Regions from separate parts of the Metabacillus flavus genome, predicted to be linked through region 1. Evidence: riboswitches for the same ligand, from Rfam matches in the RefSeq annotation. Region 1 holds a riboswitch; each other region holds the start of a gene.

Region 1 (3,279 bases):
TTTTCTTTTCCAGCTTTATCATTGCATTTGCCTGCGCATTCCTTGGCCGCTATCTGGCTAAATGGAAAATCGGGCAGTAAGGAGGAACAAACGTGGGATATTGTAACAACTGCGGCAATCAAATCAGCCGTGAACAAGCATTTTGCAAGCATTGCGGAAGTGCTCATACCCCTGAGACGAATCAGCAGGAAGAAGTTCAGCAGAAGCGGTCCGGCCCGAGGAAAATGGGAATGAAAGCGAAAGTGATCCTCATTTCTGCCGCTGCGTTATTCGTTGTACTGATTGGTACTCACCTAATCTTGTCCAGCAAATCTACACCTGCTGCGGCGATTGACCAATTCGAAAAGGCAGTGCTTTCAAATGACAGCAAGACGGTAGCGGCAATCGTCAATGAAGGTCAGAAACGCGTGAAGATTACTGAAAATGATGCAGCCGAATACATTCAATTTTTAACGAAGGATCAGGATTTCAGCGATATCTCCAGCCAGCTGAGAGAGCAAAGCTTTAAGCTTTTGAGCTTTGAACGGATTGAGCCTCTGACAGATTCAGCCGGGAATGATCTGATAAAGCTTGCCCGAGGCCCAAAGAAATGGGTATTTTATGATCATTACAATCTGGTCTTTTACCCGATTGAGGTAACAGCGAGCTCCAACTTGGAGAAGACGGTCTTTTACGCGGACGGCAAAGAAGTGAAAACTGGCGTCCAGAGCGGTGAGCCGGTCAGCCTCGGCTACTACATGCCTGGTACCCTTAAAGTAAAAGGCAAGCTTAAAGGTGAATACTCCAGTTTTGAAGAAGAAGCCGAAGCAGATTTCCTGTCAGCATCAGCAAACATACTGGAAGTCCCGCTTGAAATGAACGCTGGCTTTATCTCTATTTATTCAGACGAAAATGATGCGAAATTGTTTGTAAACGGGAAAGCAACCGGAAAAACAATAGGCGAAACCGATTCGATCGGTCCAGTCGCCTTGGATGGGTCAGTCAGTGCATATGCCACATTCAAAAATGGCAGCAAGACCGTCAAGAGCGAGGTCATTAAAATTAAAGACGACTCAGAGATTGAATTATCATTTAATATAGAAGAACCTGTGGAGGATATTTTCGCTTCTGGAGGTACTGATGATTTGTTTACGGATGCTGAACCTGCGAGCAAAGAGGATTTTGAAGTCTTCTTTGACGACTACTTCTATCAGGCAACTTATGCAATCAATGCCCGGGACTTTTCACTTGCATCCCACTATTTTGTTCCAGGAAGCAAAGCCTACCAGGAATCCTATGATTATGTAGGACACCTGGACGAAAAAGGAATCACTGAGCAGTTTCTGGGAGCAGAAGTCATTCAAGTCGATGAAGCGCCGGAAGGATACTATGTACAAACGAAAGACAGCTTCACCATTTATTATGGGGATGGAACCTCCAAGGACAAAACATTCCACTCCAAGTTTTATGTGAAAGATACGGAAGATGGATTCAAAATTGACACACTGATGAGTGTGAAGGAAATATAATTGGGAAAGCCGCCTTGTGTTAAGGCGGTGTTTTTCTGTCGGCATAATTTTGGAAGTTCTAACGCATGTGCTTAACAATGATTTTTATTAATAATGGACCATTTATGAAACCAGAAATGTTTACATTTTTTGTTGTAAATTATTCCATTTAGTAGTATATTAGTTTTAGTCTAAAATACCAATAAAATATGTAAAGGCAAACTTATCGAAAGGTAAGGACGCAAAGCTATGAGTCTAAGGTGCGTATGCACTATGATAGTCAGGCTGCCATAGAAAAAAGACCGCTATGGCTATTTGCTGTAGCGATTTTTTACATATAATGAGTAATTTGGTTTAGTATCATACTTAAAATGGAGGACGAGGAATTGAAAAAATTATTTAGAGGGTTAGCTATTCTTTCATTTGCAATTGTTGCAATGATTTTAGTTGACACCAAAGTTCACGCTCAAGACATGATATTGCCATTTAACGTTGAAACCAATGGGGCTTTAACTGAAGAGACTAAAGATAACACCTATTTAATTCATGTTCCTGAATCAGGAAGAGTTCATTTTGATATGACCTCTTATGTAGATAAAGAAACTTATATTGCTTTATATGATTTAGACAACAAGAAAATTTTCGATGAGTATTCGACAGGGTCATCTCTAACTCCTGCCAGATACACTCGTTGGGAGGACTTAGAGGCAGGTACTTACCGGCTAAAAATTTACGATGGCTCTTGGAGCAAAGATCAAGCTGGTACATTTAAAATAAAAACAACTTTTGCTTCTGCCGGCAACACTGAAACAGAACCGAATAACGGTACAATCGAAGCTCAGTCCCTTCCTTTTAACAAGACAATCAACGGGTTTCTGTCTTGGGATAACACTGTAGATTATTATAAAGTTACAGTTCCTAGTTCGGGACGTGTTTCTTTTGATTTTACTTCCTATGTAGATAATAGAACATACATTTCACTTATTGATGAGGATAACAACAAAGTATTTGATGACTATATCACTGGCACTTCCAAAAATCCATCAAAAGACACTCGCTCTGTAGATTTAAACAAAGGCTCCTATTATTTAAAGGTTTATGATGGGGACGATTATGACCGGCATACCGGTAAGTACGTTTTTAAAGCTGCTTTTTCAGCTGCGGGAAATGGGGATACAGAGCCCAATAACGGCATCGTAGAAGCTATTTCTCTTCAAGCTACTAAAAAAATAACTGGTTTCCTAGCTTGGGATGATACAGTGGATATTTATAAAATAGATGTTAAAAATCCCGGAAAGGTGACGGTTGACCTCACTTCCTACGTGGATTCAAGAACCTATATTGAAATAGTGAATTCAAATAACAAAACGATTAGTGATGAATATGTTAGCGGCAGTTCAATTAACCCAAGCAAATATAAAAAACCGATTATGCTGGATGCGGGCTCCTATTATATAAAGATTTATGATGGAGATGATTATGAGAGGCATACAGGCAAGTATTATTTAACTGTTGCCCTTCCTGCCGATAAACATTTAGGAAGAATACTGATTAGAAGCAATAATCAATACCTCTACAATCCCAAAGGCACAGCTGTACGAAAACTAAAAGCCCAAGAAGGTCTTCGCGTTTATAAAGTGTTAGCAGACCGATACGATGTTGGCGGGGGCAACTATGTTAAGAAAAACAAAGCCAACCTATTTTACCTTGGACACGTATGGAGCAGCAGTTATTCAATGAGAGTGTATACTCCAGAAGGTTATTCCTTTAAATCATTTGATCCTAAAGAACC
Region 2 (3,279 bases), 1.2 Mb from region 1:
ACCGTTCTAATTGTTTCAGCTATTTCGGCATCGCCCGTTCAAGCTTATTTTAGCAAAAAAGGAGCTCAGGAAATTGGGTTTCAAATGGGGTCATGGTGGGATGGAAGCAAACTGGGTTTTGAAGAAGGAGGCCCGGAAAAGCCTCTCACTGCTTGCAGTTCAGTGAATCTTCCTTTTTCAATTCGTAATACCGGATTCGGCATGATCGGACCTACAGGCTATCGCATTTATAAAGATGATAAGGTAATAGCAGAAGGGACACTTGGTCAAATAGGGGCGAATCAGACGGGGCATCTTTCCATTCAAACGGACGAACCTGGCACCTATTATGCAGAAGCGGATCAGCGGCCGGGGTATGAAGGAAACGAAAAAGAGACGATTCGGACTGCAAGTTCAAGCATTGCGGTGTCAGAATGCCCGCCTCCAAAAAAAGAGAATAAAAAGAGACCGGATAAAGAAGAGGAACAGCCGAAAAACAAGGAAGAACATATAAAGAATACCGAAAAGGATCTGAAAGTAAAGGATCGGGTTAAAGAAGAAAAGTCCAAAGATGCTAACATACCAGAGGAGGAGCCTGAGAAGGAAAAAGCTCTTGAAGAACCGGCAGGCACTCAAGGAGAACCCGAATGAAACTGATAAGCAGAGGATTTACAATTTTACTGTTTTTCGTTTTAATTGGACTTGCTTTAGCCGTTTTTTCATCGAAGGCATCCGGTGGAGAGCCGCAGGTTTTCGGATATCAATTAAAAACGGTCCTCTCAGGATCGATGGAGCCGGGTATTCAAACCGGCTCAGTGATAGCCGTGAAAACGGGCGGGGATATGACGAGATTTGAAACGGGCGATGTCATTACATTCTGGATGGATGAATATGACCTGGCGACACATAGAATCACTCAAAAAGTGATGAGCGGAGGACAGGCTGTATACCGGACTAAGGGTGATAACAACAAGTCCGAGGATTCAGCACCGGTTCAATCGGATAACGTGGTCGCTCAATATACAGGATTTACGGTGCCGTATGCAGGTTACGTGAGCAATTTTGCCCGGACGAAAGAGGGCGGTGCTCTGACGGCGATTGTACCGGGTCTGATCTTAATCATTTATTCTATTTTGACAATATGGCAAGCCATTCTTAAAATTGAAGAACGGCATATTCAAAAAAATAAACGGCCGGGACATGAGTCCTGACCGTTTATTTTTTTGGCTGATCCATTCGCCATTTATTAAATTCCAGAAATTCTCGAAATTGATCTTTTGTAACACCTGACTGCATTGCTTCTTTCACAAGTGATGTCCAGTCTTGATCAAGCTGATTTGCATAAGCATCTTCTGTATTGCCATTTAAAAGCGTATTAACGGAAATGCCAAGCACGGATGAAACCTTTTCCAAAAATTGAACCGATGGATTCGATTGAAGATTCCGTTCGATCGAACTTAGGTAGGATTTTGCAACGCCTGCCCTGTCTGCTAGTTCAGATAAAGAAAGATTTTTTTCCTTGCGGTATTTGCGTATGCGTTCACCAATCATGACATCACCTTCCCTCAGATATTATAGCATATAACGAAGGGAATATTTCGGTAAATCGAACAAAATCGACAAAATTTTTTCGACATGTAGGTCAATTGCTGCATTCATCCTGCTTAGATTGTAGGAAATGCCGAATGTCTTCTTTGCTTATCCCCATTTCAAGTGCAGCCAGGATCAATTCCTTCCACTCCAAATCCATTTCTTCTTTAACCATTACATTCTCCATCCCATTTCCTCCTAAAATACGTATGTATTTCAGGCAATCCGGCGATCATCATTGCCCAAAGAGGACAACCTTAGACCCGTGACTTTGCGTCCCTGCTTTTCAGCAGGTTTGCCTTTATCTGACCGAACAGCTTTTCCCCGCTAAAGGTGATTCTATAGTCTCTATTCACCTCTAAAACCTTTGTACCACGATTATAGAATGGAAAAATAAAAAATGGTGCTGAATTGTGTCGAAATGGAAAAATATATTAAAATTTTTGATTTTTCTGCCGATATAATTAGAAAATAGTTCTCTGATTTAGGTAAAAAATACCCCCGTTATTAACAGAAATATGGATATTAGGCTCGTAAAGCTCTCTCAGCGCTTCCTTCTCCAGCTCGTAAACCTCCGGCTTTTCTTCCATGTCTTCGTAGAAGTGCTGTAAAAGCATCAGGTCAGCGTTCCATCTCTGCCTTGCTTCTTCTGCCCATGTGTGGTCATCCTCGGCTACCTTGTTTTCGATGTGCTGGCGGATTCTCATCATCCCGCTTTTGGGCAGAATCAGCGGGGAAAGAGTAAAACAGAAATCAGGGATCTTCGGCGTTAATTGAAGATGGTTTAGACGGTCCTGAAAGTTTTCAACCATCGTTCCGCTTATTAGATGGAGGCCAATGGAATAGACGAAATCTTTTTTCATATCACATTGATAGGAAACGGTCATATTCATGCATAGCCAAGGGTGGAGGGGCTTCTGTCCGCTTCCTGCATTTGGTCTTTCATACATGCGGGCAAAAGAGCCGAGCTTGCGGGCGGACTGGAAAATCTGATGCAATCTCGGAGAGCCTAAATGAACAAATTCCGTTTTCTCTTCGTTTAATACCCCGTCTTTATCCGTTAAAAGATTAAGTTTCATTGGATTTGGCTCTCCGCCTGTTTTCTCAAGATAATGCCAGTAAAAGGGCCGGTTCATAAGTTCCTTATCCATATCAATCGTCAGCTGTATGGCCAGCGCCCCGGTTGTTTTTTCAGTAATCTCACATTGATTGGCTTCAAAGAATCTTTCCAGTAAGTTATGGATTTCTTTTTGATTCATTCGTCACCCTCCTAAATAATATCTCCGGCCGCTTTTTTTCCTTCTGTTTCATGCTGTGCAAAATCAAGAATCGAAGTAAGGTTTTCCATTTTGATTTTCATTTCTCCATCAGATGCTGAGTGGAATAAGATATCCTGAAGATGTTCTTCAAAGTTCGTAATTTCCATCCTCGTTAAAATTTCATCAAGCTGCCCAATTACTTTTTCAAACAGATTGATTTTTTCATACAGGAGCTTCAAAATATGCTCTTCTACCGTATTTCTCGTCGACATATTGTAAATGTGAACATCCCGTTCCTGGCCAAGCCTGTGAATCCGGCCGATTCTTTGTTCCAGTCTCATCGGATTCCACGGAAGATCATAATTAATAATCTGATTGCAGAATTGCAGGTTAATACCCTCGCCGCCTGCTTCCGTTGCGATGAGGACCTGGATATTTCCTTTAAATAAAT
Region 3 (3,279 bases), 720 kb from region 1:
CTGCATAATGGACCGCCTCCATATCCGGATGGTTAAGTCCTTTCTTAATGATCTTTTCCTGATTGACTGTATTCTCGTTCGACATACGCAGCAGGAGATTCTTCATCATCCAGGTATTTTCCGCGCTGTGGCTCGTCATGTTCAGCAATTCCCGGTCCTGCCTCAGCGTTTCTCTCAAACTCTCAAAATTGTACACCTTATTATGAATGTAGCTAGAATATTCCTCCATGAAAGTGCCGTCCTGTTGTCTCATGTATACCAAGAGCAAAAACCAGCCATATGCGAAACCAGCAACGGGAACCGCGATTGAAAGAAGAATCCATAACGCAAGAAGACCGTACTGATTTTGTTCCATTTTTTTGGCATAGAAAAATCTGGACAGCAGATAGGCTGCCGTTATTCCTAAAAGAGACCCTGCAGCAAAAATCCATATCATCTTAACGAATCCACCTCTTTTTCCAGAGCTCTCTGAAGTCTCGCTTTCACTGCCGTTTCGTTTACAGGTTCTACACCCGGCAGGAGCACATAAAGAATTTCCGTCTCTTCATCCCAGCCTGCTGTATCAAGCTCCCTCAGCTGGTTTTTCATCAAGAGATCGATTTCATCCAGTGAAAGTCCGGCTGTATTCAGTTCAAAAATGACAAACGGCTGACCAATCTTTTCTGCCCTTTCAAGCTCTGCATTGAATCGTTTAAAAAACGAGGCAAGCTTAAAGATTCCCGTACCGGGATATCTTTCATGGTGATTCTGCTCCCGCTCATATTTGTAGGCAAAGCCAAGCCTTGTCCCCATCCACTTTAAGCACCAGTCAAGCCACTGAATCTGCTGAGATGTGCACGACTTTAAATCAATTCCATCCACTGCGAGTAAGTATCTCATCTCCCCATAAATAAAAACCGGTCCTGCCAGCGCGGGGGATGCAGGATCATCTTCTGGAGACCTGAACAGCACATGAGAAGTTTCCTGCATCACTTTGTTAAAGAGAGATGGCATTTCCGCCATCCAATAATTCGATTTCAGCTTTCCATCTCTGTTTGTATTTATTTTGGAACGTATTGAATCCCCGTGATTGGAAATAAGGTATAAAACAAGCTGGCTGCCTTTGAATTTTTGGTTGACAATGCGCACCATTTCATTAAAAATTGTGTCTGAATCCGTAAAATGAAGCGCAGTAATCATTTCATACATTTCTGCATACTGATCCTCTGATTCTAAAAATCTTTTTCTATAACTCTCATTTACAGATAATGCTTCGTCTAATGTTTCTTCCAGAAGTTTTTTATCCTCAGAAATTTCTTCATATAAATATGATATATCAGAATATCTTTCTTTATGAGATTTACTTGATAGTCCAGTAAAAAGCAGCAGGAAAAAGAATAGCATCATCGCTAGCATATGATTTAAGTCTGTCAGATAAAGATATAGATCGCCACCGCTTTGATATTCGTAAGCAAGCGAGGTTAAAAAGGCGATAAAAAAAGGAATCAGACCAAAATATAAGCCATACCTCATAGAAATAAGGACAATTGCAACAGACCAAAGCACCTCATTCAGCACAGGGAGACTGTCCGTAAAGAGGAAAACCAGGATGATGCTTAAAATGGATAGTCCAATCGCTTCAGTTAATTTTAGAATAGTATTAGATTGTCTGTAGATCATTCGAATCACTGCCTTTTATAAAAAATAGGTTGAGTTCAGAAAAATAGGCTGATATGATTAGGACAAAAGGTGATGGGCAAACTTGCTGAAAAGCAAGGACGCAAAGGCATGGGTCGTCGACTTCTACATGGAAGTACCGATCGCCAGCCTGCGAAGCTACCATCCCTCGTTAAAAAACGGAGGGATTACAAATGAATAACGTAATCAGATTTTTTGTATTGGCTTTTTTTGCTGTATCTAGTATTATTTCTTTATCTCCCGCTGCTTCTGCTTTAACGACTTCTTTTCCCGCTGCTTCTGTCCAAAATGTTTCTGCTGCAAATGGAGTGTTTGATGACGTGAAAACCTACAAAATTTTCTACGATGCTCCCACCCCGGCTATTATCAATAAGATGAAGGCTTATGACCTTGTCATAATAGAGCCTCTTCTTTACACCAAAACCCAAATCGAAACGATTAAGGCAAATGGTACGAAAGTATTCGGCTACATCAACTCGATGGAAGCTGATAATTGGAATACCGCATTTTTGCAAAAACTTCAGCCTGCAGATTACTATCAGCAATCCAGTCAGAAATATTATATTCAGCAATGGGATTCCTACTTGATGAATATGTCTTCCCCGCACTTCAGACAATTGCTGCTTTCTGAAATTGAAGCCCAAGTTTACAGTAAAAATATGGATGGCGTCTTTTTCGACACCGTTGGAAATATAGATGATTATTTCAGCGGAAATCCGGACGAGCTTGCCAAACAGCGCGCAGGTCTCGAGGAATTGCTTAAAAGTGTAAAAAACACATACCCTTCTCTTGGAATTATTCAGAATTGGGGCATGGAAACTCTCAAAACAACAAGTGCAAAATATGTAGATGCAATTATGTGGGAGAATTTCAACCACAATGTTGTCTCTAAAGATGCTTGGTCTAAAAATCAGATGAGCGATTTAAAAGCCATTCAGAAGGAAACTGGACTTAAAGTTCTTACTGTTTCTTTTGAACAGCACTCTAAGAGTGAATGGTATTCCCTTCAGCAGGGATTTCTCCATTATAAGGCAACTAAAGACTTTAATAGATGGTAATTATTATATTAGCCTAAAATACCCGGTATTTTTCGACAATAACTAGTTCTCCATTCTTAATAGACTCTAATCTACTTTAATTGACTTACATTATTTGTAGCACAGCCGTAAGATGCTGACAATATTCGAATAGGCTCAGTAAAACCAGACTTGCCTCAAATGCGAGTCTGGTTTTTTATAAGGTCCTACCACCCGATATAATTCATTGTACCCATTTCTATCGACTTAGTCTATTTAGAATATTTAAAATTCAGGTAAAAAGGTAACTTATTTCGCAATAAATATTCTTCCTAACCTATTACCCTTTAATTTAGGTAAACATGCGGAATACAAAAAAGAGGCTGCGGACTATTTTCCGCAGTCTCTTTCGCCATTTATTTTATAGGCTTTTTCCAGAATCCGATGATAAGAGCTGTTACAGCTGCTCCGATAAGGATGGCGAGAATATACAATAACGGATTGCCATCTACAACTGGAATAACAAATGCCCCTCCATGAGGTGCAGGAAGCTTGATGTTAAACAGCATCGACAGAGCTCCTGCTG

The links. Region 1 has a riboswitch for cyclic di-GMP ahead of J9317_RS18460 (hypothetical protein). Riboswitches for the same ligand answer to the same signal wherever they lie in the genome.
Region 2: it holds a riboswitch for cyclic di-GMP, as region 1 does, so the genes downstream of both, J9317_RS12660 (anti-repressor SinI family protein) here and J9317_RS18460 (hypothetical protein) in region 1, are expected to answer to the same signal.
Region 3: it holds a riboswitch for cyclic di-GMP, as region 1 does, so the genes downstream of both, J9317_RS14810 (glycoside hydrolase family 191 protein) here and J9317_RS18460 (hypothetical protein) in region 1, are expected to answer to the same signal.

The regions. Positions count from the first base shown of each region.
Region 1 covers NZ_JAGVRK010000001.1:3,616,518-3,619,796, forward strand. The annotation lists gene J9317_RS18450 (zinc ribbon domain-containing protein) at 1-80, shown strand, start outside; gene J9317_RS18455 (zinc ribbon domain-containing protein) at 93-1,508, shown strand; cyclic di-GMP riboswitch class I at 1,694-1,780, shown strand; gene J9317_RS18460 (hypothetical protein) at 1,874-3,279, shown strand, end outside.
Region 2 covers NZ_JAGVRK010000001.1:2,464,314-2,467,592, reverse strand. The annotation lists gene J9317_RS12680 (hypothetical protein) at 1-53, shown strand, start outside; gene J9317_RS12675 (hypothetical protein) at 85-630, shown strand; gene sipW (signal peptidase I SipW) at 627-1,190, shown strand; gene J9317_RS12665 (helix-turn-helix domain-containing protein) at 1,195-1,530, opposite strand; gene J9317_RS12660 (anti-repressor SinI family protein) at 1,622-1,756, opposite strand; cyclic di-GMP riboswitch class I at 1,786-1,879, opposite strand; gene J9317_RS12655 (YqhG family protein) at 2,034-2,828, opposite strand; gene J9317_RS12650 (DEAD/DEAH box helicase) at 2,840-3,279, opposite strand, start outside.
Region 3 covers NZ_JAGVRK010000001.1:2,898,304-2,901,582, forward strand. The annotation lists gene J9317_RS14800 (tetratricopeptide repeat protein) at 1-436, opposite strand, end outside; gene J9317_RS14805 (hypothetical protein) at 433-1,659, opposite strand; cyclic di-GMP riboswitch class I at 1,725-1,815, shown strand; gene J9317_RS14810 (glycoside hydrolase family 191 protein) at 1,851-2,735, shown strand; gene J9317_RS14815 (PTS fructose transporter subunit IIABC) at 3,110-3,279, opposite strand, start outside.